DNA from 3 places in the Guyparkeria hydrothermalis genome. Region 1 is predicted to be linked to each of the others. Evidence: predicted binding sites of a transcription regulator. Region 1 holds the regulator's gene; each other region holds the start of a gene.
What was found. The regulator FliA, encoded in region 1, starts transcription of late flagellar genes. The targets are predictions, from matches to a motif close to GCTAAAGTTNNNNNNNNNNCNGCCGATA.

Region 2: a site for FliA is predicted at 4,803-4,830, ahead of LV476_RS09970 (methyl-accepting chemotaxis protein). Genes of this name have one in related genera too.
Region 3: a site for FliA is predicted at 3,828-3,855, ahead of LV476_RS00495 (chemotaxis protein). Genes of this name have one in related genera too.

The regions. Positions count from the first base shown of each region.
Region 1 is NZ_JAJSED010000001.1:2,302,495-2,309,660, forward strand. It holds gene flhA (flagellar biosynthesis protein FlhA) at 1-1,541, shown strand, start outside; gene flhF (flagellar biosynthesis protein FlhF) at 1,586-3,112, shown strand; gene LV476_RS10765 (MinD/ParA family protein) at 3,109-3,999, shown strand; gene LV476_RS10770 (RNA polymerase sigma factor FliA) at 3,996-4,718, shown strand; gene cheY (chemotaxis response regulator CheY) at 4,831-5,217, shown strand; gene LV476_RS10780 (protein phosphatase CheZ) at 5,231-6,001, shown strand; gene LV476_RS10785 (chemotaxis protein CheA) at 6,095-7,166, shown strand, end outside.
Region 2 is NZ_JAJSED010000001.1:2,131,138-2,138,303, forward strand. It holds gene LV476_RS09955 (YncE family protein) at 1-286, opposite strand, end outside; gene LV476_RS09960 (porin) at 767-1,891, shown strand; gene LV476_RS09965 (SDR family NAD(P)-dependent oxidoreductase) at 2,030-2,932, opposite strand; gene LV476_RS09970 (methyl-accepting chemotaxis protein) at 3,074-4,714, opposite strand; gene LV476_RS09975 (DsbC family protein) at 4,927-5,682, opposite strand; gene xerD (site-specific tyrosine recombinase XerD) at 5,814-6,719, opposite strand.
Region 3 is NZ_JAJSED010000001.1:95,294-102,459, reverse strand. It holds gene flgE (flagellar hook protein FlgE) at 1-291, opposite strand, end outside; gene LV476_RS00515 (flagellar hook assembly protein FlgD) at 307-1,008, opposite strand; gene flgC (flagellar basal body rod protein FlgC) at 1,035-1,442, opposite strand; gene flgB (flagellar basal body rod protein FlgB) at 1,486-1,893, opposite strand; gene LV476_RS00500 (CheR family methyltransferase) at 1,996-2,799, opposite strand; gene LV476_RS00495 (chemotaxis protein) at 2,808-3,767, opposite strand; gene flgA (flagellar basal body P-ring formation chaperone FlgA) at 4,082-4,828, shown strand; gene flgM (flagellar biosynthesis anti-sigma factor FlgM) at 4,995-5,312, shown strand; gene flgN (flagellar export chaperone FlgN) at 5,474-5,953, shown strand; gene rsmD (16S rRNA (guanine(966)-N(2))-methyltransferase RsmD) at 5,963-6,562, opposite strand; gene ftsY (signal recognition particle-docking protein FtsY) at 6,685-7,166, shown strand, end outside.

The DNA.
Region 1 (7,166 bases):
CCGAGGCCGACTTCTACGGCTCGATGGACGGTGCCTCCAAGTTCGTCCGCGGGGACGCGATCGCCGGCATCCTGATCGTGTTCATCAACGTGATCGGCGGATTGCTGATCGGTGTCGCCCAGCACGGCATGCCCTTCGGCACCGCCGCCGAAACCTATGTCCTGCTGACCATCGGCGACGGCCTGGTCGCGACCATTCCCTCGCTGCTGATCTCGACCGCCACCGCGATCATCGTCACCCGCGTGACCGCCTCCAAGGAGGACATGGGTGCACAGGTAAGCCGGCAGATGTTCTCCGACCCGCGGGTGCTGGGGGTTGCCGCGGGCCTGATGGCCGGGCTGGGCCTGGTGCCGGGCATGCCCAACGTGGCGTTCCTGGGGCTGGCCGCCCTGGCGGGTGCCGGCGCGTGGATGATCGCGCGCCGCAATGCGACCGAGGCGGCGGAGCAGGCCGCGGCCGAAGCGGCTCCGGCGGAGGCCAAGCCCGAGGTGAAGGAACTGACCTGGGACGACGTGCCGCCGGTCGACCTGATCGGGCTGGAAGTCGGTTACGGCCTGATCCCGCTGGTCGACCGCAACCAGGGCGGCCAGCTGATGCCGCGGATCAAGGGCGTGCGCAAGAAGCTCTCGCAGGATCTGGGCTTCCTGATCTCGACGGTCCACATCCGCGACAACCTGGATCTCAAGCCCAACGAGTACCGCATCAGTCTCAACGGCGTGCCGATCGGCAATGCCGAGATCTTCCCGGACCGCGACATGGCCATCAATCCGGGGCAGGTCTCCGGTGACATCAAGGGCATCCAGACCACTGACCCGGCCTTCGGCCTGAAGGCGTACTGGATCGATCGCAACCAGAAGGAAGAGGCGCAGGCGCTCGGCTATACCGTGGTCGACCCGGCCACCGTGGTCGCCACGCACCTGTCGCAGATCCTGGGCGACAACGCCGCCGACCTGTTCGGCTACGAGCAGGCTCAGCAGCTGCTCGACACCCTCAAGCAGAACAGTCCGAAACTGGTCGAGGATCTGGTGCCCAAGACCCTGCCGATGACAACCATCGTCGAGGTGCTGGGGCAGCTGCTGGCCGAGCGGATTCCGATCCGCGATATCCGCACGATTGCCGAAACCTTGACGATCCAGGGGCAGCGCATCCAGGACGTCGGGGAATTGACGGAGAGCGTGCGCATGGCGCTCGGGCGCATGATCGTTCAGTACATCAACGGCTTGGCGCCGACCGTGCCGGTCATCACGCTGGATCCGCAGTTGGAACAGCTCTTGCTAAACAGTACCCAGCGCGGGAATCAGGCCCCCGGAATCGAGCCCGGCCTGGCCGAACGACTGCACAAGTCGCTTCGGGATGCGGCCGAGCGTCAGGAGCAGAGTGGCAAGCCGGCCATCCTCCTGGTGGCTCCGCAGATTCGCAGCTGGCTCTCGCGCATGGTCCGGCACTCGATCCCGACGCTCAGCGTGCTGAGCTATCACGAGATCCCGGACAACAAGGAAATACGCGTGGTGGCGAGCGTCGGTAACCAGAACGACGGCTGACGACTCGACCGGACAACCCAACCGCCCCAAGGGTCTGGTGACACATGAAAATCAAACGAATCATCGCCAGTGATATGCGTGAGGCCATGCGCCAGGTACGGCGCGTGTTCGGAGACGACGCCGTCATCCTCTCCAACAAGCCGGTTTCCGGCGGGGTCGAGGTGATCGCGGCCATGGATTTCGACGAGAAGGCGATCCAGCTGGCAGCCGCCCAGCAGTCGGCCTCCCGCATCGCCGGTGCCACAGATCGCCCGGCGGCAGCAGCCGAGCGTGCGCCGCGTGCAGAACACCAGGAGCCGACCCGTCCGGCGCCGGCCTCCACGGCCGAAGCGGAGCGAGAGGAGCAGCCGGCTGCCGCCGAGAGCGAGGCGCCGAAGACAACCGCCGAGATGCTTGCCGAACGGTGCCGCCGTGCCGAGGCCGAGGAGCCGGCCGAAACGGCGGGATCGGCCGAGACCGAGGACGACCGGGCCGCGTTCACCGAGGCGCTGGCCGCCTGGAACGAGCAGCTGGCCGGCGAGCCGGCCGAGTCGACCGCTCCGGTCGCCGAAGAGCCCGTCGGCCGGTCGTCGGACCGCACGCCGTCCCACTGGGACTGGCTGGTCGAGGACCAGGGGGCCGCCGAAGGACGCCTGTCGACCCTGACCGAGGAGGTCGCCCAGCTGCGCGATCTGTTCGAGCGACAGCTGTCGGTCATGGAATGGCACCGGTTCAGCCAGGCCCATCCGGCCGAGGTCTCGACTGTCCAGCGCCTGCAGGACCTGGGGTTGCCGATCGGGCTGGCCCGGGAGCTCGGCCGGGCCGCCGCCACGGCGAAACCGGAGCGGGCCTTTGTCGAGGCGCTCAAGATGCTGGGCGACCAGCTCGAGCATCGCGCCGAGGATCCGGTCGAGGCCGGGGGCACGTACGCCTTCGTCGGCCCGACCGGGGTGGGCAAGACCACCACGCTCGCCAAGCTGGCGGCTCGTGCGGTGCTGCACCGTGGCCGCGACTCGGTCGCGCTGATTACCACCGACCGCTTCCGTATCGGGGCTCAGGAGCAGTTGCGCAACTACGCCCGTATCCTTAATGTGCCACTGCACATCGCGCGAGACGAGACGCACCTGGCGCAGTTGCTCGAGGCGGTCGCCGATCGCCACCTGGTGTTGATCGATACCTCGGGGATGTCGCAGCGCGATTTCCGCATGATGCAGAAGCTCGAGGCGCTGATGGGCGCGGGCGAGTCAGTCAAGCTTCTGCTGGTCCTGTCGGCGAATGCGCAGTATCCGGCCCTCGAGGACGTCAAGAAACGCTTCGCCGGCCTGCCGTTGCATGGCACGGTATTGACCAAGCTCGACGAGACCGTGCTGCTCGGCGGCGGGCTGGCCGCGTTGGTCCGCCCCCTGGCAGGGGTCGATGGTGCGCCGCGGCGTCTGCCGCTCGTCTGCGCCGGCGTCGGTCAGCGGGTCCCGGAGGATCTCTGGTTCCCCAAGGCGGCCGACCTGATCAAGCAGGCCCTCGAGATGGGGCAGTCGCAACTCGAACATACCGACAGGGATGATCCGCTGTGGATGCTCAAGCAAGCCGGATGACAAACGCGCCCTGGGGCGGCCACGACCAGGCCGACGGCGCCCGCCACGCCACCGGCAGTCGGCCGGTGCGGGTGATCGCCGTGACCAGTGGCAAGGGCGGGGTGGGCAAGACCAACGTCTCGCTCAACCTGTCGGTCGCCCTCGCGCGTACCGGTGACCGCGTGGTGCTCATGGACGCCGACCTCGGACTGGGCAATGTCGACGTGCTGCTTGGTCTACAGTCGCGGGGCAACCTGTCCCATGTGCTGGAAGGCACGGCGAGTCTGGACGAGATCATGCTCGAGGGCCCCGAGGGCATCGGCATCCTGCCGGCATCCAGCGGCGTGGCGCACATGGCTGCGCTGACGCCCGCCGAGAACGCCGGTCTGATCTCGGCATTCTCCGAGATGCGCTGGCCGGTCGACACGCTCATCGTGGATTCGGCCGCCGGCATCGCCGACTCGGTGGTGCGTTTCGCCGAGGCGGCCAACGAGGTGGTGGTCGTGGTCTGCGACGAGCCGGCCTCGATCACCGATGCCTATGCCGTGATCAAGGTGCTTTCCCGTGAGCATGACGTGACCCGTTTCCACGTCGTGGCGAACATGGTTCGCGACGCCGCGGAAGGGCGGCGGCTGTTCGAGAAACTCTCGGTGGCTGCCAAGCGCTTTCTCGACGTCACCCTGACGCACATGGGGTCGGTGCCGTTCGACGACTATCTCCGTCGAGCCGTGCAGCGCCAGAAGACCGTCGTGCAGCTCTACGGCGGGGCCAAGTCGGCCCGGGCCTTCACCTCCATGGCCGACCGTGTCAACCACTGGCCGGCCCCCCGCGGTCCGCAGGGTCAGCTGCAGTTCTTCGTCGAACGGCTGGTGAACAACGTCGAGCTGGATCCCGAGAATCTGCTATGAACGCTCGTGCCATGTATCAGAACGTTCAGGCCGGATCGACCGAGGCACTGGTCACTAAGCACGCCGGCCTGGTCAAGCGTGTTGCCTTCCATCTGCTCGGCCGTCTGCCCTCCCACATCCAGGCCGAGGATCTGATCCAGGCCGGCATGGTGGGGCTGCTCGATGCCGCCCGCCTGTTCGACGGCGACAAGGGCGCTTCCTTCGAGACGTATGCCGGGCTGCGTATTCGCGGGGCGATGCTCGACGAGGTCCGTCGCAATGACTGGGCGCCGCGTTCGGTCTACCGCCGTCAGCGCGAGATCGCCCAGACGGTCGCCGAGATCGAATCCGAGACCGGCCGCGAGGCGCGGGATGCCGAGGTCTGCGAGCGCATGGGCCTGACGCTCGACGAGTATCACGCCGCGATGAGCGATGCCTCGACAGTGCACGTCACCTCGCTGGACCACGCCGGCGAAGGCGAGAACGAGACCTACGACGTCGCCGACCCGCACAGCCAGCAGCCCGACGAGGCGCTCGCCGAGAACCACTTCCAGCGCGATCTGGCGGGCTATATCGACGAGCTGCCCGAGCGCGAGAGACTGGTCATGTCGCTGTACTATGTCGACGAACTGAACCAGAAGGAGATCGGTGCCGTGCTCGGCGTCAGCGAATCGCGCGTGTGCCAGATCCACAACAAGGCAATCATGCGGCTCAAGACCGCCATGAACGCCTGGAAATAGGCTGCCGATCGCGGAAAGGGCTCAATCTTTTCCGCTTGGCGCCGATAGACCCTCTTACCCACGTTCTAACAAGGCAACCTGCCTGGTACTGACAACCATTCCAGGGGCGAAAATGGACCGAAACATGAAGATCCTCGTGGTGGACGACTTCTCCACGATGCGCCGGATCATCAAGAACCTTCTCAAAGAGCTCGGCTTCACCAATATCGAGGAGGCCGACGATGGCCAGACGGCGCTGCCGCTGCTCAAGCAGGGCAACTTCGATTTCCTGGTCACCGACTGGAACATGCCGGGCATGACCGGCATCGACCTGCTGCGCAATGTGCGTGCCGATCCGGGACTGGCCGGCCTGCCGGTACTGATGGTGACCGCCGAGGCCAAGCGCGAGCAGATCGTCCTCGCCGCCCAGGAGGGCGTGAACGGTTACATCGTCAAGCCTTTCAACGGGGCCACACTCAAGGAGAAGATCGACAAGATCTTCGAGCGCGTCGAATCGTAGGGGCGCGCGAGACATGAGTGGAGCAGACGAACAGGACTTCCAACCGCTGGTCGACCGCGACAAGCGACTGGCCGACGCCCGTGCACTGGTGGCAGCGATCGAGAACGAGGATGTCGCCGGCGAGGCGCGTCTGATCGGCGATCTCACCGCCGCCTATTCCGGCAACATTTTCGACGAAGTCGGGCGCATGACCCGCGAGGTGCACGACACCCTGCGGAGTTTTGCCGAGGACGAGCGCCTCGGTGCCCTGGCCCAGGACGAGATGCCCGATGCGCGTGACCGGCTGCGTTACGTGATTACCCTGACCGAACAGGCGGCGACCCGCACCCTCTCGATCACCGAAGAGGCCTCGCCCATGGCCGACAAGATCATCGATCGATCTCAACGGCTGAAGGACGAGCTGGCTAAAGTCGCGGCCAGCGAGGCCGATAACTCCCGACTGGAGAGCGTGGTCGAATCGATGACCCGCTACCTGGACTCGGCGACCGGCAGTGGCGAGCGTCTCAGGGGGCAACTGACCGAAATCATGATGGCCCAGGAGTTCCAGGATCTGTCCGGGCAGCTGTTGATGCGGGTGATCGACCTGCTCGAGCAGCTCGAGGAGAAACTGGTGGGACTGCTGCAGATCACCGCCCCGGTGTGCGGCAGCAAGGCCGACGGCGCCAAGGGCGGCAAGACCGAGAGTGCCGAGGACGGCGTCGGGCCGCAGCTGCCCAATGCCGGCGACAACGTGGTGAAGAACCAGGACGACGTCGACGATCTCCTGGCCAGCCTGGGGTTCTGACTCCGGCCGGACAGGAGGCAGCCCGCCGAGCGCGGTCGGGCAGGACACGTGGCCGCGGCATGAGCCGCGCCACAGAGTGAATGAGAGGCAATCATGGCATTCGAACCCGACAACGAGCTGCTGCAGGACTTCCTGATTGAGGCCGGCGAGCTGCTCAATGGACTGGATCAGCAACTGATCGAGCTCGAGCAGTCGCCTGATGACGCGGACAGGCTCAACTCGGTGTTCCGTGCCTTCCATACCGTCAAGGGCGGGGCCGGCTTCCTCGAAGTGCATCCGTTGGTGGAGGTCTGCCACCGCGCCGAGGACATCTTCAACCTGCTGCGCAATCACGAGATCGCCATGAACAGCCGCATCATGGACGTGATGCTGCAGGTGATCGACGTGCTCAACGGCATGTTCGACGACCTTCGAGCCGGTCAGTATCCCGAGGCCGTCTCGCCTGCTTTCCTCGACGAGATCGAGGGCCTGGCTCGTCAAAGCGATGAGCCGGCACCCGGCGAAGCGCCGGCGGCCGAGCCTGCCGCCGAGGACGAAGCGGTCGTGGCAGAAGATGACGCCTTCGACCGGATGCTGGCCGATCTCGATGCCGCCGAGTCCGACCAGGCCCCGGCTGCGGAGTCGAGTGGCGCTGCCGACGATGACCTGATTACCGACGACGAGTTCGAAAGCCTGCTCGACGAGCTACACGGCAAGGGCCAATTCCAGGCCCCGACGCCAGCTGCCGCGCCCGAGTCCGAGGCCAAGGCATCGGCGGCGGCCGATTCCGACGAGATCACCGACGAGGAGTTCGAAGCGGTTCTCGACGAGCTTTACGGCAAGGGCAAGGCGCCCACGGCAGCGGTCAAACCCGCCGAGGCCGTCCCGCAGCCCAAGGTCGAGCCGGCGCCGAAACCGGCGGCGTCCACTGCAAGCGCGTCCGGGTCAGGCAAGCCGGCGGCCAAGGCTAAGCCGGCCGAATCCGCCAAGGCGGCGGAGACCACCGTGCGGGTGGATACCGAGCGACTCGACGGCATCATGAACCTGGTCGGCGAGCTGGTGCTGGTGCGCAACCGCATGAACACGCTCAAGACCAGCTTCGAGAACGAGGAGATCGCCTCGGTGATTGCCACCCTGGATATGGTCACCTCCGACCTTCAGGGCGCGGTCATGAAGACCCGCATGC
Region 2 (7,166 bases), 170 kb from region 1:
TCTTGCCGGTCATCGCGTCGACCTGAAAGACCTGGCCGGTATCGATGCTCGTGACCAGCAGCTCTTGGCCGTCGGGGGCGATCGAGGCGTAGTGGGCCTTCTTGAGGTCGGACGTGATTCGCCCGGATTTGAGCTGCTCGACTGCGTCGCTGCTCTGCAGGGTCACGTAGGTGGATGCGCCGGTGAAGGCAGAGGCGCCGGCCTGGACGGTGATCGGGATGCAGAGCGCCGCGACGGCAAGCGGGAGCAGTCCCTTTGTTCGTTGAAGGTTGTGTTCGCGAGTCATCAGCAAACCTCCTGTTGGCTTGTGGTTGGTGTCAGCCCGTGGTGCCGTTTGCATTGCGCGGCACGCAAGGTAGGTGGACAAACCCTAGCAGGGGGCGTTCGGCGGTGGTTGGCCCGTCAAAGCTCAATCTTCTGGGGCGTGCCAAAGGCGGGCTCAAGCTGATGCATTTACCTGAGCGGTGGTGACGAAGGGGCGTGAGTTGATGTCCCATGAATGGCTGGGGTGTGAGGGGCGTGGGACCGCCCCATTGCCAGCTCTGTTGTTGCGTTGTCGTTTTTGCCGGGAGGCGCCGCGGTGCGCTTTCTCCGGGGGTGTTGCGCCCGAATGTTGCAAAAAAGACACAGTCCTGAGCGCTTTTTGCCCAAAATTGTCGAGATAGGGTTGTCGCCTCGACGTGCTTGGCTAGGATGACCCCATCCCTGAAGGAGGAGTCCTCTGCGGGGAAACCTAGAAATCTCACAACACATTGGAGATGGAATGATGAAAAAGAACATCATCGCAATGGCAGTAGCTGCCGCTGTTGCCGCTCCGGCAGCAGCAATGGCCGACACCACCCTGTACGGCAAGATCCACGCGTCCTACGACTTCTGGGGCGGCGACAACGCTGACGACCAGGACTACAGCCTGGCCTCCAACTCCTCCCGCATCGGCGTGAAGGGCAAGGAAGAGATCTCCGACAACCTGGCCCTGATCTACCAGTGGGAAACCGGTATCGATTTCGGTGGTAACGGAGACGGCATTGGTGACAAGACGCGTAACACCTTCGTCGGCTTCACCGGCGACTGGGGTACTGCGATCGCTGGTCGTCACGACACTCCGTTCAAGAAGGTCGGCCGCAAGTACGATCTGTTCGGCGACACCGTTGGTGACTCCCGCGCCATCATTCGTACCAAGAACGATTCGATTCGCGTGGACACCAATGGTGACGGTGTGCTGGAGACTTACGACTCCGTCGACGACTGGGATCGTCGCACCAACAACACTGTTGCCTACATGACGCCGGATCTGGGTGGCTTCAGCGCAGTGCTCGCGTACGTCTCTGATTGGGATAACGGCGACCAGATCAACAACGAAAAAGATGCGTACAGCATCAGTGCCGGTTACGAGATCGGTGGTTTCATGGTCGACGCAGCTTACGAAGTGCATAACACTGAAGAGTCTGCCGACCCTGCCATGACGGATGACAGCTCCGCTTACCGTGTTGGCGCCGGCTACAAGATCGGTGGTTTCAAGATCGTCGGCCTGTACCAGCAGATCAGCGACGTGAACTTCTACGACGGTGCTGACGTAGACGGTTACGGTGTTGGCGCGGCCTACGGCTTTGGCAACAGCACCATCAAGGCCCAGTACTACATGCACGACGACATTGACGGCACCGAGGACACCGATGCCGACATGTGGGCCGTTGGTTACGACTACAAGCTGAGCAAGCAGACCAAGATCTACGCGGTCTACGCTTCCATGCAAACCGGTGACAATATGGCCGATTCCATCGCTGCCGCTACTGGCCACGGCGAAGCTCCGAGCTTCGTGGGTTCCGACGGCACTACTGGTTTCGGTGCTGACTCCAACGCCTTCTCTGTTGGTGTGATCCACAAGTTCTAATCTCTCTCGAGATAAGGAACGGATTGAAAAAGGCGCCCTCGGGCGCCTTTTTTGTATGAAGCGCCTTCGGGCGCTTTTTTCGTTTTGGGCTCCATCGCCGGAATGGCAGGGCGCGTATTCCGGCGATGACAGGAAGGATTACTCCTGAGGTGAGCAGTCTGCCAGGGTGGTGGCCAGCGTCTGATAGCGCGGTTGCCAGCCTAACGCTCGCTGGATGGCGCGGGCGTTGATCCGTCGTGATTCGCTGAGAAATTCACGTGCCATGGGGGAGGCATGGGCAAGCACCGACTCCAGTGAGGTCTCGGGGGGCTGGGGCAGGCCAAAGTGGGATGCGATCTCTCCATAGATCACGTTGACCGGCGTGGGGTGGTTGTCGGAGACATTGAAGGTGCCGCTCACGGGGTGATGCATATCGAGGCGGTCGATCAGTTGGGCCAAGATGTCGGCAAGGTCGTCTGCATGGATGCGGTTTGACCACGGGGCATCCGGCCCGGCGGGCACCGGCGCGCCGCGCCGGATCTTCTCGACCGGCAGGCGATCGCAGGCATAGATGCCGGCCACCCGCAGTACCGTCAGCGGGATGTGGTGTTGATCGGCCTGCGCCTCGAAGCGCTGCTCGGCGTCCAGCCGCCGCCAGCCGCGGTCGTGTGCTGGTCTCGGTGGCGTGGATTCGTCGACCCAGCCCCCGCGATGATCGCCGTAGACGCCGGTGGTGCTGATGTAGATCATAGCCTCTGGCGTAGATGCCGCGCCACTCAGCCAGCGAGCAACCCGCGTGTCTTCCCGCCCCTTGCGTGCCGGAGGGGCGAGGTACACCCAGGTCGCTCCAGGCGCATCGGCCACGCTCGGCCGGATATCGGTATCGAGATCCAACGCCATGCCGACCCAGCGGCCCTTGTGCCCGGCCGGGCGCTCGGGCGCGTGGCGGGCGATAGCGACGATGTCACGATCGCTCAGCCGCTCGGCAAGGCGCCGGGCGATATCGCCGTAGCCGACCAGGACGATAGGGCGATCGAGTGGTTGCGCGCGCGTGGCGGTCATGCGGGACCTCTGTCGGGGCGTGTGGAAGCCGGGCGATAGAGCGTAGGGAATCGCGCTTCGGTTTGCACGCATGAGCAGACAGGGGCAACAAAAAGGCCCGCCTGAGGCGGGCCTGGTTGGTCCATTCGGCGCGGTGGTGTATCAGAGCCGGAAGCCGGCAATGCGGGATTGCAGTTCCTCGGCCAGTCGAGCCAGCTCCGCCGAGGCGGTCTTGGTCTGGGTGGCACCCTGGGCCGATTCTTCGCTGATCTGCGAGATGGTCTGCACGTTGCGGTTGATCTCCTCGGCCACCGCGCTCTGCTGCTCGGCCGCGCTGGCGATCTGGAAGTTGAGGTCGTTGATGCCACTTACGCCGTGGGCGATCTCGCCGAGGGCGGCCTCGGTTTCCGACATGGCCTGCGTGCTGTGATCGACCTGATCGTGGGCGCGCTGCATGGCGGCCACGGCGGCCGAGGAGCGCGACTGCAGACGGTCGATCATGCCGTGAATCTCTTCGGTGGACCCTTGAGTGCGCGAGGCCAGCGCGCGGACTTCCTCAGCGACCACGGCGAAACCGCGGCCGTGCTCGCCGGCGCGTGCCGCTTCGATTGCCGCATTCAGTGCCAGCAGGTTGGTCTGGTCGGCAATCGCGCCGATCACGTCCAGTACCTTGCCGATCTCCTCGGACTCGGCCTTGAGCGAGTCGATGGTCTCTGAGGACTGGCGGATCTCGTCGGAAAGAATGCCGACCGCGGTAACCGCGTTGCCGAGGATCGCCTGGCCGTGCTTGGCCGAATCGTTGGAGGACTGCGCACCCTGCGAGGCATCCGAGGCGTTCCGCGCCACGTCCTCGACGGTGGCTGTCATCTCGTTCATGGCCGCGGCGACCTGCTCGATCTCCTGCATCTGCTTGGCGACGCCGCGATCGGTCTGCTCGGAGACCGCCGAGGTCTCCTCGGCGGCCGAGGCGAGCTGCTGTGATGCGTTGCCGATGTGGCGCAGTGTGCCGCGAAGCGACTCGCGCGCGGTGTTCATATGCTCGATGATCTCGGCGATCTCGTCGCGGCTGTTCACCTCGACCGTCTCGCTGAAGTTGCCCTCGGCGAGATTGGTGGCGAAACGATCGGCAGCCCTCAGGCCGCTGGCCACGCTACGGATGATCCATCCGGCGATGATGACGATGATCAGCACGTTGGCCACCGTGATCAGGGACGAGATCCACACGTCCATTTCCACCCGCTCGGCGGTGTTGGCCAGTTCGTTTTCCATGTTGCCGCGAAGGATGCCCTCGTAGCGATCGGCGGCCTGCTCGAAGTTCGGGAGCACCTCGGAGAGGGTCAGGATCAGGAGCGCCTGGGCGCCGACATAGTTGCCCTGTTCGAGCTTCTCCAGCAGGGGCTTGAATGCGACGTTGATCAGCTTGTCCTGCGTGGCGAACAGCTCCTGCTGGGCCTTGTTCGACTTCTCGCGACGATGGGTGACGGCGGCGATCTTGGTGTTCACCGCATCGAGCGTGGCGAGCTTCTCCTCGATCACGGCCAGGTGCTGCTGGATCTCGTGGTTGTGCATCGCGGCAGTGCGACCGTTCGGGTCGTGTTGCAGTGCGAGCAGCGACTGGGTAGTCATCTGGTTGATCAGCTGCACCGACTCGCCCACGTACTGGATCGGCATGATGCGCAGCTTGTGGTTCTTTTCCGCCAGTTCCTGGCCCTTGAGCTCGGCGAAGATGCCGAAGGCGCTGGTCCCGATGGTGGCGAGACCCGCGAGGATCATGAGGAGGAAGAGTTTCGCCTTGATCGTCATGGTGGTCTGGTGCTCCTGCAATCGTTCTATTTGGTCGTCGCGCCGCAGGGGTGGCGGTGCTGCTGGCCGGGTGGAGTGGTTACCCATTTATCGGTCGGGAGCGATCAGACTTTAGGACGATGGTGCTGCTTGCCGACGATTGTCAGGAGGGCATGAAAAAACCCCGCACCGGCCAGGCCGGACGGGGTTTCGATTGGGCAAGTGGCGCGGGCTTACTTGCCGCTGCTCTGCTCGATGGCCTGGAGCATCACCTTGGCCGGGCGGAAGCCGGCCACCGTCGCCCCGTTGGGCAGCACGGTGTAGGGCGTGCCACTCATGCCGAGCTGGCTCGAGAGCGCGATGTTCTTTTTGATCACGTCGTCGGCGCAGGCATTGGCGTCTACCGAATTGCCCTTCATGGCCTGTTCCAGGGCCTGCTTTGGCTTGTCGGCACACTGCACCTGGGATGAGAGCTTGAAGCCCTTCGATCCCGGTCCCTGGCGGGGGGTGAGAATGTAGGTCACTTCGACGCCCGCCTGTTGCAGCGCCGGCAGCTCGTTGTGGAGCTTGTCGCAGAAGGGGCACGTCGGGTCGGTCAGGATCGTGATCGCGTGCTTCTTCTCGCCGTCGGCCGGGTAGACGAGCTTGCGATCGGAGGAAACATCTTTCAGCGTCGCCAGGCGCTGCTCGTCCAGTTTTCCTTGGGTGAGATTCTGTCGATTGGCCACGTCGATCAGGTCACCGGCGAGCAGGTACTTGCCATCGGCAGTCACGTACGCGATCTGGCCGTTGGAGACAAGTTCGTACAGACCGTCGGCCGGCGTCTCCCGGATCGCGTCGATCGGTATCCCCGGCATGTGCTTCTTGAGGCTTTCGGTGATCGTCTCTTTGTCGGAGGCCAGGGTCGAGGTCGCCGGCAGGGCCAGGGCGAGCCCCAGCATGGCCAGGCGCAGGCGGGAATTGAACTGGGAACGGGAAGGGTTTCGCATCGGGTCGTGAACCTGAATTTGCATGTGGGTTTTACGGGCGGTCATCGGCAAACACGTTTGAGTTGCGCAGGATGGCGTGGGTTCCATTGTGGCATCAAGCGGCGCGTTGTTGTCAGGACCCTGCCAGCGGCTTATCCCCGCGGGTGGTGTTCCGCGTGGAGCGCCTTGAGTCGGGCGGTCGCCACGTGCGTATAGATCTGGGTGGTCGACAGGTCGGCATGGCCGAGGAGCATCTGCAGGGCGCGCAGGTCGGCGCCGTGGTTCAGCAGGTGGGTGGCAAAGGCATGCCGCAGTGTGTGCGGCGAGGGCAGGCGCGCCAGACCGGCCTGGCGCGCGTGGTGCTTGATGCGGTACCAGAATGCCTGCCGGGTCAGCGCCGCCGCCCGGTCGGTGACGAATACTGCCGCGACCTGTCGCTCGCCCAACAGGGCCGGCCGGGCTTCCTGCAGGTACCGCTTCAGCCAGTCGATCGCCTCGTCGCCAATCGGTACCAGCCGTTCCCGTCCGCCCTTGCCCACGATGCGGGCCAGGCCGTGGGCGAGATGGATCTCGTTGAGCGTCAGCCCGACCAGCTCGGAGACGCGCAGCCCGGTGGCATAGAGGGTCTCGAACATGGCGCGGTCGCGCAGCCCCAGCGGCGTTTCGGTGTCCGGTGCGTTGAGCAGGGCCTCGACGTCCGCCTCGCTCATGTCGGAAGGGAGGGCGCGGGGCAGCCTCGGTGCCGGCAGGTCGCGAGCCGGATTTGGCTGGATCAGACCCTCGCGGCTTGCCCAGGCATAGAAACGCCGCAGGGCGGATCGCATGCGTCCGACCGAACGGGGGGCGGCGCCTTCGGTGAGGCGCTCGCCCAGCAGACGGTGGAGGGTCTCGCCATCGGCGTGAGCCAGCGCGGCACTTTCGTCGATTGATTTGGCATTGGAGAGCCGCCGTGCGGCCAGTTCGAGGTCACGCCGGTACGCGGCGCGGCTGTTGGCCGCCAGGTTTTCCTCAAGCCACAAGGCCTCGACGAAGGCCGTGATCAGTTCGTCGTCCTGCATCTCGATTCCGTCGAGCGGCGCGCCGCGTTGAAACAGCGGTCATTATGTCGCGCCAGGGGTGATCCGTCACCCGGGCAGGCGCGAGCCGCGGAAGCGCCTGATATACCGTTGGATAAGTCGTAATTCCCCAACTTTTCACAGCGGTTTTCCACGATTTTATCCACAGGATTCGATTCTCGGTCAGCCGGTTAACACGCCGAGGCGCCGGCTGCCAAGCCGGTTCGCGTGCCGAGCAGAACTCTAGCGGAGATGCGAGTTAACTTATTGATAAGTATAACTATATACGGTGGAGCCCTGACGCTGTCATCAGGTGGTCAAAAAATCCGCAATTCGTGCAAACCCCTGATGCAGCTTCATCGAACGGCATTGTTGGCGGGTTTTCCACGAAGTTTTCCACAGAATCTGTGCATAAGTGAAAAGACGATCTCGGCAAACCCTTTGTGACCA
Region 3 (7,166 bases), 2.2 Mb from region 1:
GTCCAGCGACGGCTGGAAGGCAAAAAAGCCCTCACCCGAAATCGCCAGATCCAGAGACCGATCGGTGAAATCGAGATTCCCTTGCGTGAACTGCTGGGTGACTGCCTGGTTGATGACGCCCTGCCCCACCGAAGTTTTGCTATTGCCGAACGCGCTGACGGCATAGATATCGCCGAATTCCGCCCGCGACTTCTTGAAGCCGGTGGACTTGGCATTGGCAATGTTATTGCTCGTCACGTTCAGGTCTTTCTGCGCGGCGTTCAGGCCGCTAATGGAGGTGTTGAACGACATGCTGCGTCCTCCGGTTTAATTAATGATTTCAACGATATCCGACAGCTTGACCGACGACAAACCATCGAGATTCAACTCCGGACCATTCTTGGTCACGCCCACACTGCTGATGACCGCCCCGACGTAGGTCTGGGGTGCCTGCCCCTTGCCGTCGACCGTGGCGCTCGCATTCACCGTGTAATTTCCCTCGGGCGCCATGCGCCCATCCTTTAACCGGCCATCCCAGGAAAAGGTCGCCCGGTCGGAGCCTTCTGCCGGCACATCGATCGTCCGTACGACCTGCCCGGTGGCGTTGGTGATGTCCACTCTCACCTCGGATGCACCCGTCGGCACGTCCACTGCGCCGAGGATCCCCGACGGAGCCTTGCTGCCGTCCGCCTGGGTCATGTGGTAGAGCTGCGCGGTATCGCCCTTGACGATGGCCGCCTTGCCCACCAGTGAGGAGGCCTGCATCACCTGGTTGGACTGCACGGACGACTGGAATCCCGAGACGGTCTCGTTCAGATCCTGAATGCCCTGCAGCGAACTGAATTGCGCCATCTGGGCCACGAACTGGGTATTGTCCATGGGCTTCATCGGATCCTGGTTCTGCATCTGCGTGGTCAGCAGTTTCAGGAAGTCCGTCTGGTCGAGGCTCTGCTTGTTCTCGCCCTTGCTGCCCTTCGCAGAGGCGAGCCCAAGGCCGGCATAGATATCGCTGTTTACGGAACTGGCCATGTCATATCCCCTGCGGTGCTACGCGCTTATTGGCCCTGGCCAAGCTGAAGCGTGCGCATTGCCAGCTGCTTGGTGGTGTCCATTACCTGCACGTTGGTCTGGTAGGTCCGCGAGGCGGAGAGCATGTTGACCATCTCCTCGACGGGGTTGACGTTCGAGCCGTAGACATAGCCGTTCTCGTCGGCGAGCGGGTTGCCCGGGTCGTGCTTCTGCACCGGCTGCGCCTGGGACTCCGTTATGCCGGCCACCTTCACGCCGCGGCCGCCGTTGGCCTCGAGTACCGTCTGGAATACCGGCTGGCGCGCCCGGTACGCCTCTTCGGGTGACGAGGCGTCCACGTTGGCATTGGCCAGGTTGGAGGCGGTCGTGTTGAGGCGGGTCGACTGCGCCGCCATGGCAGACGACGAGATGCTGAAAACGTCATACAAGCTCATGATTCACCTGTCTTGACTCCAAAAGTGGGATTCGCCCGGCGGATCACTGTCCGCCCAGGGCCTTCTTGATGCCGGAAATCCGGCTGCTGAGAAACGAGAGCGTGGTCTGATAGCCGATCGCATCCTGCGTGTAGCCGACGCGTTCCTTGTCCAGATCGACCGTGTTGCCGTCCAGCGCTGGCTGGTCCGGCACCGAGAACCCCTCGCGGATCGACGAGGACGAGGTGCCGCCCAGCTGCCGCGGATCACTGGTCGCCAGCTGCCCGGCGGCCCCGGGAGCGGACTTGGACTGCAATGCAGCCTCCATCGCGCGGTCGAACGACATCACCCGGGCCTTGTACCCCGGGGTATCGGCATTGGCGATGTTCTCGGCACGCATCTTCAGGCTGCGCTCCTGGAGCTTCAGCGCATCGTCGTGAATGCCAAACAGGCGGTCGTTGATGATCGACATCGAAAAAAACCCTCGACACAGCGTCAGTGCCGAGGGCTTATGCGATAAGCGTGCCAGCTTTTCGGTAGGGCCGAGCCGAACGAGCTCGGAAAGGTGGCTCGGTCAGTCCTTGAGCCGGTAGGCGGTGCCACCGGTCGGCAGGCGCTCTGCCGTGAAGCGGTCGCTGAGTTGGGTAAGGGATTCCGACGCGCCCAGGAGCAGGTAACCGCCCGGCACAAGTGTGTCGGCAATGCGGTTGATGATCTTGGCCTTGGTCTCGCGCGAGAAGTAGATAAGCACGTTGCGGCAGAACACCAGATCGTAGCGCCGGACCTCCGGGCGCAGTTCGAGCAGATTGCCCTGACGGAACAGCACCCGGCGACTGACCTGCGGAGAGATCTTCCAGCCTTCGCCCGTCTTGACGAAATATTGACGCTTGCGCTCCGGCGAGAGCCCGCGCCCCAGCGACAGGTCATCGAACACGCCCTTGCGCGCCTTCTCGACCACCGCCTCGGAGATATCCGTGCCCACGATCTCGAGATTGAAGGGCACCCGCTGTTCCTCGGCGGTGATGCTGATCGAGAAGGCCTCCTGCCCGGTGGAACAGGCAGCCGACCAGATGCGATAGCTCGATTTCTTGGCCGAAACGGCCTCGGGGAAGAACTTCTTTTCCAGGGCCGCGAAGGGGTAGCCATCACGAAACCAGAGCGTCTCGTTGGTGGTCATCGCATCGACCACGTCGCGCGCCAGGGTGCGATCGCGACGGGAGAGAAGCGTCTCGATCAACCCTTCCACCGACGCATGCCCCTGCGCACGCGCCACTCGTGAGAGCCGCGTTTCCACCAGGTACTGCTTGTCCGGGCTCAGCAGTATTCCGCTGTGCTGCTCGAGAAAGGCGGTGAATCGGGCGAAGGTTTCGGCCTTCATGCCCGCGGTCAAGCCTCGTCCACAGCGTGATGCACCTCATGGTGCGTGAGCGCCTCGCCCACGACGCGGGCGAGATCGTCCGGATGGAATTTCGGGATGAAGCGATCAGCACCCACCTGCTTGACCATGTTTTCGTTGAACACACCCGAGAGCGAGGAGTGCAGGATCACGTAGAGGCTCTTGAGCTTCGGGTCCTGGCGGATCAGCGACGTCAGGGTATAGCCGTCCATCGTCGGCATCTCGATGTCCGAGACGACCATGGCCAACCGTTCGAGCTGCTCCGGCTGCTTCTCCTTCCAGCGACGCAGGGTGTCGATCGCTTCCTGCCCGTTCTTCGTGACCACCGGGTGCAGGTGCATCTGCTCCAGCGTGCTCTCGACCTGCTTGCGGGCCACGACCGAGTCATCGACGACCAGCACCAGGTCGCTGCCCTTGGCGATCTCGCCGAACTGACCGATCACCTCGTCCGACACGGTCTCGGCCACGCCGACGACACGAGCGAAGATCTGCTCGACGTCGATGATCTCCACCAGCTGCTTGTCGATGCGCGCTACGGCCGTCAGGAAATTGGAGTTGTTGGTGCCGCTCGGCGGGGTGAGCACCTCCTTCCACGACAGATTGACGATGCGGTCGACCGAGTGGACCAGAAAGCCCTGCACCGCGCGGTTGTACTCGGTAATGATGACGAACGCGTCCTGCACCTGCTCTTCGGTCATCCGCCCCTTGCCGATGGCCTCCGACAGATCGATGACGGTGATGGTGTGACCGCGAACGTCGGCAATACCCCGGATGGAGCTGTCCGAGTGAGGCACGTCGGTCAGTTTCGGGCAGCGGATGACTTCACGCACCTTGAAGACGTTGATCCCGAAGCGCTGATCCGTGCCCAATCCGAACACCAAAAGCTCGAGTCGGTTGCGGCCGGCGAGCTGGGTGCGGGAATCGACTGATGACATCACGTTGCTTTTCACGACTTGTCCTGCCTTGGTGGCATTGGTGGGCTGGCTGATTCTTGTATTTTCCAGACGTCGTATCGGCCCCGGGGAGACAATCTTTAGCCCACCGGGAGAGAGGCTGGGACCCCGCCCATTCCTGCCTGTTTTCGGTAGGCGGACCGACTGTCAGGGCATGGTAGCGCAGACACACACCGCTTGCGTGCCGGTCGCCGCATGCGGGCGCGGTGGCATGGTAAATGCAAGATCCAGCGGCGTAATCCAACCCGTTCATGCTGCCGCTTTCCCATGACCCATTTCTCATGACCCAGTTACCCTCTCCCAACGATGCAATGCCAAGGCGCGAACCGGATCGGCGTGCGGCGAGTCTCCTCGCGCTTGTGCTGGTGACGGCCGCCGCGCTGCTGGCTGCCGCCCAGGCCACGGCGGCAGCCCCCGCGGCGCCTGCCAGCGTCCAGGCGCAGGTTGCCTCCGCCATGGACCGATATCTGGATCGACAGGGCGGTGACCGGGGCAACCTCACCCTGCGCGCTGACCGGCTCGACCCCCGCCTGCGGCTGAGCGTCTGCGACCAGGCACTGGAAATCAACGAAGGCCGGCCGCTCAACCTCAACCGCGGGCGGCAGACCGTCAAGGTAAGCTGCCACGGCAGCTCGCCGTGGCGCATCTACGTTCCGATCGAACTCACCCGCCGCCAGCAGGCCGTGGTCGCCGCCCGCCCGCTCGCCCGGGGCGACGTGATCACCGCAGCCGACCTGAGCCTGGCAACGGTCGACGCCAACCGGGCGCGACAGCGTTACTACACCGATCCACGGGAACTCATCGGCATGATGGCCACCCAACCGTTGCAGTCCGGCCATCTGGTCACCGCTCGCGACCTCGATATCAACGCCGTGGTCGATCGGGGCGACCTGGTCTCCATCCAGGCCGGCACGCGCGGCTTCGTGGTGGGTTCGACCGGGGAGGTCCAGAACCGAGCCGGCGTGGGTCAGCGCGTGCGGGTGAAGAACACCCGCTCGGGCAAGGTGATCGAGGCCGTGGTCATCGACAGCCGGACCGTGGATGCGATCGGCGGTTGAGCCATACAACCCTCGCTTTGAAAAAGTATTTCAGTCGGCGCTAAAGTTTTCCCGGGAACCGCCGATGGTTTAAGTGCGAAGGGACATTTACGTTAACCTAGACTCCTGCACTGTCGCCTCGGTGGCGGCGCGGACATGTCGTCCGAGACAGGAAGGATCAAGCACCATGGCAAACGAAATCAACGGCTTTGGCCCGCGCAATCTGGGCCAGAACTCGTCGGTAGACTCCTCCCGCGGCCGCAGCGAGGCCAAGGGCGAGTCGCAACGTCCTTCTGGCGATGTGCCGGCGAGCATCAAGGAGGATGACGCCGTGACACTTTCCAGCGGGGCATCGCAGCTTCGTGAACTCGGCCAGTCGCTGGCGGAGACCGCGCCTTTCGATCAGGGCAAGGTCGACCGGATCAAGGATCTGATCAGCCAGGGCGAATATCAGGTCGACTCCGCGAAGATCGCCGAGCGGCTGCGCCAGTTCGAGAATCTGTAACGGCGATCTGCCCTGCTCGACGAGCGGGAACAATCCCGCCCACCCCGGCCGGCACCCCGCCGGCCCGGGGCTTCGTGCGTCCCGGGGAATGACGTATGCTCCTCGGAACCCGGCACGCCGGGACTCACCTTGAGACCACACCCGCCGAGCGCGACGCCACGATGAGCGAATCCACTCCCAACGATCCGGCCCCGTCATGGCTGACTAGCATGCAGACGCACGCCGAGGCGCTGCTCGACCAGCACGAGCGCCTCGCCGACCTGCTGCGCCGCAGCGACACCCCGCCCCTGGACGAATTCGACGCAGTCTTCGAGACAATCCGTCAGCACAACGACGGCATGGCGGAGGCCGAACAGGCTCGTCTGGAATGGACCGCGGCAATCGGCACGGACGACATGGAAAACGCCCTGGCCGAGCAGCCCGAGCACACCCGAAACCGTTGGGCCGATCTCAAGGAAATGGCCCGCCGTTTCCGTCAGCTGTCTCAGGCCAACCTCATGGCACTGCGGCGCATCGACCAGTTTCTCGGCGAGCGGATCGATTTCCTGCTGCAGCGCGACGAATCGGGCGGCTCGCTGTATACCGCCAAGGGAAGCGAAAGCCAGACCGGTGGACGCGGGCGCACGCTGGGCGACGCCTGACTTACTACCTCACTCCCGGGCCAACAGCACCGACCGGCTTTCCCCGGCACGCGTTTCCCGACTGACGACAAAACCCGCCGGCAGCCGCAGCGCATCCAGATCCGCGCCCTCGACGAATACCCGCGCTCCTTCGGCAAGCCAAGGGGCGGCGGCCACCCGCTCAAGCGAGTTCTGCAGCAATGCCGGCTGCCGGAACGGCGGATCGAGAAACACCAGATCAATCGACCCATCGTCCAGCTTGGGTTGGTCAAGCCATTTCAGCGCATCGCGGGTCCAGACGACGTACCGCGAGTGATCCGCACCCAACTGCTCGAGGTTCTCCGCGATCGCACGAGCGACGCGTGGCGATTGCTCGACGAACCCGACCCATGCCGCGCCGCGCGACAGGGCCTCGAATCCGAGCACCCCGCTGCCGGCAAACAGATCCAGCGCGCGCCAGCCGGTCACGGTCTGCCCCAGCCAGTTGAACAGGGTTTCCCGCACGCGGTCAGGCGTCGGACGCAGGTCGCGGGCCGCCGGGAAGCGCAGCCGACGCGACCGCCACTCCCCACCGATGATCCGGACCTGCTCTCCGCGTGACGGGCGGCGCCCCTTGGCGGTACTGGGCATCGACGAAATCCTCCCTAGAACGAGTCGCTGTCGGCCAGAGGGTGCATGATAAACTTCGTCGGCGCCGCGCGGGGCAGCTACCCCGGAACACCCCGTCGCCAACCCAGGTACCATCACGCTCCATGTTCGGATTTCTCAGACGCAAGAAACGCAAGACAGACGTCGCCGAGGCGCCGGAAGAATCGTCAGCGCCCCTGAGCGGCGACGAAACCAGCCCCGCCGAGGCCGACGCATCGCCCGAGCCGCCCGGCGACGACCCTAGTCCCGCCGAACCGACAGCGAGCGCGACTCCCGCGACACCGAGCACCCCGGAGCCGGACGACCGCCAGAAGCAGCGTCAGGAATCCGACACCGCACCGACCACCGCCTCCACCCCTGCCCCAAAACCGGCGGGCGAGGATTCGGGCTCCCTGTTCAGCCGTCTGGCCAAAACGCGCTCTGGGCTGACCGAGGGACTCGGCGATCTCTTCCTCGGCAAGAAGAAGATCGACGAGGACATGCTCGAGGAACTCGAGACCCGTCTGATCATGGCCGACGTGGGCCAGCAGACCACGATGGCACTGATCGACGAGCTCACCGACGAGATCGATCGCAAGCACGTCGA